Regions from separate parts of the Oceanobacillus timonensis genome, predicted to be linked through region 2. Evidence: a T-box and tRNA genes for the amino acid it is inferred to sense, from the RefSeq annotation. Region 2 holds a T-box; the other holds one or more tRNA genes.
The links. A T-box is a leader RNA that pairs with one kind of tRNA and senses whether it is charged. The one in region 2 lies ahead of serS (serine--tRNA ligase), so its partner is inferred to be a tRNA-Ser.

Region 1: it has a tRNA-Ser gene. The T-box ahead of serS (serine--tRNA ligase) is inferred to sense a tRNA for this amino acid. The anticodon was not compared.

Annotation. Positions count from the first base shown of each region.
Region 1 is NZ_LT800497.1:1,768,162-1,770,525, forward strand. It holds rRNA gene B7E05_RS08530 (23S ribosomal RNA) at 1-288, shown strand, start outside; rRNA gene rrf (5S ribosomal RNA) at 419-534, shown strand; tRNA gene B7E05_RS08540 (tRNA-Asn) at 602-676, shown strand; tRNA gene B7E05_RS08545 (tRNA-Ser) at 680-771, shown strand; tRNA gene B7E05_RS08550 (tRNA-Glu) at 788-862, shown strand; tRNA gene B7E05_RS08555 (tRNA-Val) at 893-968, shown strand; tRNA gene B7E05_RS08560 (tRNA-Met) at 991-1,067, shown strand; tRNA gene B7E05_RS08565 (tRNA-Asp) at 1,072-1,148, shown strand; tRNA gene B7E05_RS08570 (tRNA-Phe) at 1,171-1,246, shown strand; tRNA gene B7E05_RS08575 (tRNA-Tyr) at 1,262-1,347, shown strand; tRNA gene B7E05_RS08580 (tRNA-Trp) at 1,363-1,436, shown strand; tRNA gene B7E05_RS08585 (tRNA-His) at 1,442-1,514, shown strand; tRNA gene B7E05_RS08590 (tRNA-Gln) at 1,555-1,629, shown strand; tRNA gene B7E05_RS08595 (tRNA-Gly) at 1,634-1,708, shown strand; tRNA gene B7E05_RS08600 (tRNA-Cys) at 1,717-1,790, shown strand; tRNA gene B7E05_RS08605 (tRNA-Leu) at 1,798-1,879, shown strand; gene B7E05_RS08610 (nuclear transport factor 2-like protein) at 2,253-2,364, opposite strand, start outside.
Region 2 is NZ_LT800497.1:78,504-80,867, forward strand. It holds gene serS (serine--tRNA ligase) at 99-1,376, opposite strand; T-box leader at 1,432-1,666, opposite strand; gene B7E05_RS00885 (D-alanyl-D-alanine carboxypeptidase family protein) at 1,725-2,364, opposite strand, start outside.

The DNA of each region.
Region 1 (2,364 bases), 1.7 Mb from region 2:
TATCCGTCGTGGGCGTCGGAAGTTTGAGAGGAGCTGTCCTTAGTACGAGAGGACCGGGATGGACACACCGCTGGTGTACCAGTTGTTCCGCCAGGAGCATAGCTGGGTAGCTACGTGTGGTAAGGATAAGTGCTGAAAGCATCTAAGCATGAAGCCCCCCTCAAGATGAAACTTCCCATCACTTCAAGTGAGTAAAATCCCTCAAAGACGATGAGGTTGATAGGTCCGAGGTGGAAGCGTGGCGACACGTGCAGCTGACGGATACTAATCGATTGAGGACTTATCTAAGTTTTTGTTTGTCACGTTACTCTTATTTAGTTTTTGAGGTATAAAATCATACATATTTTTTAAAATTAGTACTTGATTTTTTCTCAAAAACGATTATAATATTGATTGTTGCTGATTTTTTAAATCCTTGTCTGGCGGCGATAGCGAAGAGGTCACACCTGTTCTCATGCCGAACACAGAAGTTAAGTTCTTCAGCGCCGATGGTAGTTGGGGGCTTCCCCCTGCGAGAGTAGGACGTTGCCAGGCTAGAGTATTCTCTGACTAAGTCCTTAAGGACAAGCGAAATACTTCTTTCTTTATTGTTATGGATTATTCCACAGTAGCTCAGTGGTAGAGCTATCGGCTGTTAACCGATCGGTCGTAGGTTCGAATCCTACCTGTGGAGCCATTTGGAGAGCTGTCCGAGAGGCCGAAGGAGCACGATTGGAAATCGTGTAAGCCGCTATCGCGGCTTCGAGGGTTCGAATCCCTCGCTCTCCGCCATTAAAACCTTTTTAATGGCCCGTTGGTCAAGTGGTTAAGACACCGCCCTTTCACGGCGGTAACACGGGTTCGAATCCCGTACGGGTCACCAATTTTATTTTTATTGACGCATTTGTACTTCGGAGGATTAGCTCAGCTGGGAGAGCACCTGCCTTACAAGCAGGGGGTCGCAGGTTCGAGCCCTGCATCCTCCACCATGTAAGATTTATACATTTATATCGCGGGGTGGAGCAGTCTGGCAGCTCGTTGGGCTCATAACCCAGAGGTCGCAGGTTCAAATCCTGCCCCCGCAACCAAAATGGTCCGGTAGTTCAGCTGGTTAGAATGCCTGCCTGTCACGCAGGAGGTCGCGGGTTCGAGTCCCGTCCGGACCGCCATTAAAGGTTTAAAACAGCTTATGGCTTGGTAGCTCAGTCGGTAGAGCAGAGGACTGAAAATCCTTGTGTCGGCGGTTCGATTCCGTCCCGAGCCACCATCTTTTCAAAAAAGTGGAGGGATAGCGAAGTTGGCCAAACGCGGCGGACTGTAAATCCGCTCCCATCGGGTTCGTAGGTTCGAGTCCTACTCCCTCCACCATTTATTAAATTTCATAGGGGTATAGTTTAATGGTAAAACGAAGGTCTCCAAAACCTTTGATGTGGGTTCGATTCCTACTACCCCTGCCAATATGGCGGTCGTGGCGAAGTGGTTAACGCACCGGATTGTGGCTCCGGCACTCGTGGGTTCGATCCCCACCGGTCGCCCCTTTTTTATTTTAATACATAAGTTATATAAATTAATCATTGGGCCATAGCCAAGCGGTAAGGCATCGGGTTTTGATCCCGTGTACCCCAGGTTCGAATCCTGGTGGCCCAGCCATTCTGCGGAAGTAGTTCAGTGGTAGAACACCACCTTGCCAAGGTGGGGGTCGCGGGTTCGAATCCCGTCTTCCGCTCCAAAAGAAATGGCGGTATAGCCAAGTGGTAAGGCAGAGGTCTGCAAAACCTTTATCACCGGTTCAAATCCGGTTACCGCCTCCAAGAACATGCCGGTGTGGCGGAATTGGCAGACGCGCACGACTCAAAATCGTGTTCCGCAAGGAGTGTCGGTTCGAACCCGACCACCGGTATCAGAAAAACCTCGTTAAAAGCTGTTATGACACAGCTTTAGCGGGGTTTTTTTCGTACAGATACGTTTACCATGCGCACTATTTTGGCCACGGTTCGCACGACTAAACTAAAACGCAAAGCGGATTTTAGGCGATGGGTAAAAGGCGAACATTTATCGCAGATAGTCCGGAATTATTATCGGAATAGTTTGGGAGCAGTACGTAACGGCTTATTAGAGCAAGAGTATGTAACGAAGCTTAGGCATATTACTGCCGATATTTTCACCGATTGGGTAATAAAAAGCCAATCCGTTAAGATTAGCGTTATAATTACTTTTTATATAAATTTAAACACCCAATGTTGTTTTTACATCATTGGGTATTTAAATGAAAGTTAGTAGTTGACACTTGCTAAGTCTTTAAATTCCTCTTTTTGATTTAATGGGCAAGATTGCTCGTTGCAACGGACAATTTTATCATCGTCTAATTCAAATATTGCTACTACT
Region 2 (2,364 bases):
ATTGCACTTATACTTTATTCCTTGAATTCTTTATACTTTCTTAAAGTGTAAAAAAAAGAAGAGACCCTCCAAAAAAGGAAAGCCTCTTATGCTCCATATTACTTGTCAATCACCTCTACGCCGCCCATGTACGGACGCAATACTTCCGGTACAACGACACTGCCGTCCTCCTGTTGGCAATTCTCCAAAATAGCTGCTACGGTACGTCCCAAGGCTAGACCAGAACCGTTTAGCGTATGAACAAACTCCGGTTTTCCATTTGCTTCGCGGCGAAAACGAATTCCGGCACGACGGGCTTGGAAATCTTCAAAGTTAGAACAAGAAGAAATTTCACGATACGTATTCTGGCTTGGAATCCAAACTTCAATATCGTATTTTTTCGCTGCTGTGAAACCTAGATCGCCTGTACACATGCTCATGACACGATAAGGAAGTTCTAACAACTGCAACACCGTTTCCGCTTCATTAGTCAGTTCTTCCAGTCTTTCATAAGAATCTTCCGGTTTCACAAAATTCACAAGCTCCACTTTATTAAATTGATGCTGGCGAATCAAACCGCGTGTATCCCTTCCGGCAGATCCAGCTTCAGAACGGAAACTGGCACTGAAGGCAACATATTTCTTCGGTAAATCAGCAATTGTTAAAATTTCATCACGGTGATAGTTGGTTACAGGAACTTCTGCTGTCGGCACCAGAAAATAATCCCAGTCTTCCAGCTTAAAGGCGTCCTCTTCAAATTTAGGAAGCTGTCCTGTACCTGTCATGCTCATCCGGTTCACAATATAAGGAGGAAGCATTTCCTGATAGCTATGCTTATCTGCATGCAGATCCATCATAAAGTTTAATAATGCACGCTCGAGTCTTGCACCTAACCCTTTATAGAAAACAAAACGGCTTCCTGTCACTTTTGCTGCCCGTTCAAAATCCAAAATATCTAAATAAGTCGCAACATCCCAGTGCGGCTGTGCTTCAAATGAAAATTCCGGCACCGTACCCCAGCTGCGTGCTTCCACGTTATCATCTTCATCTTCTCCGACAGGCACACTTTCATGTGGCAAATTAGGAATAGAAAGCATAATTTGCTCTAAGTTTTCCTCAATTTCTTTTAATTCTTTATCAAAATTTGCTATCTGGTCGCCAACTTTACGCATAGAGGCAATCGCTTCTTCCGCATCTTTCTTCTCTCGTTTTAAAACGGAAATCTCTTTGGATACCTCATTACGCTTGGCTTTTAATTTCTCCGTTTCTGCAATTAACTCCCGTCTTTTCACATCCAGTTCGCCAAAACGATCTAATTCGCCCAGGTCTTCCCCGCGATGTGCAAGTTTTCTCTTAACTTCTTCAAAGTTATTGCGAACATATTTCATATCTAACATAACTACATTACCTCCTGTATTTTTTTACCATTAAAAAACTCCCGTCCCTTATATAGAAAGGGACGAGAGTGTATTTCCCGCGTTGCCACCCTGATTAAAGAATCAACATGGATTCTTCCGGCTTTACATACGAATAACGTCGTATCTCCGTGCTTATTTCATGAGCGTCCGCCCACTTCTATAAGCATGCTCCAGGATGGATTCACTGCATTCTAACGCTGATTTGCACCAACCATCAGCTCTCTGCCAAATAGAATTAGTCAGTTACTAGTTCCTATCAACACATCATTCATGATTGTAAATAATCATAAGCTATTTTCCTTCAGGTTGCAAGAGTTCTTATAGAAATTAGCTAAAAAGCCCTTTCACCCAATTAAAAGCACCTTGGAACATATTAACAAAAAAGTCACCAATCGATTGTAACGTCAGCATAAACCAATTTGATTGTTCCACATCATCCATTGCTACTAAATCGTAGCTTTCCTGGCTTGTTTCATCCGAAATATAGCCATAATCTTCTGCGTCCCCGTCATAGACAACGTTAACTGTACCAATTACTTCGTCTGCTTCAACAGGGGCTTCTAACTCGCCATCGTCATTCAGTCTGTCTTCATCTATGACATACTCTAAATGATATAACTCTTCCTCCCCTGATTTTACAGGGACATGAATTGCTTCATTAATACCAATATTTACTTCTCTCTCTTTTCCTCTTGCTACAGGAGCTGTTTCTTCTCCTTCTTCCTGATATCCTGCAGGAAATAATTCTTGTGTATCAAATTCATCAAAACCATAATCTAACAGTTTTGCTGTTTCTTCAAAGCGCTTTTCAATACTATCGGTTTTCATCACAACGGTAATAAGACGTTGTCCATCACGTTCTGCTGTCCCAGTGAAGGCAAAACCGGCAAGCTCGGTATGGCCAGTTTTCAAGCCATCCACGCCCTCATAAAAGTATTGATCCAAATTCACGGAATCATGATCAAGC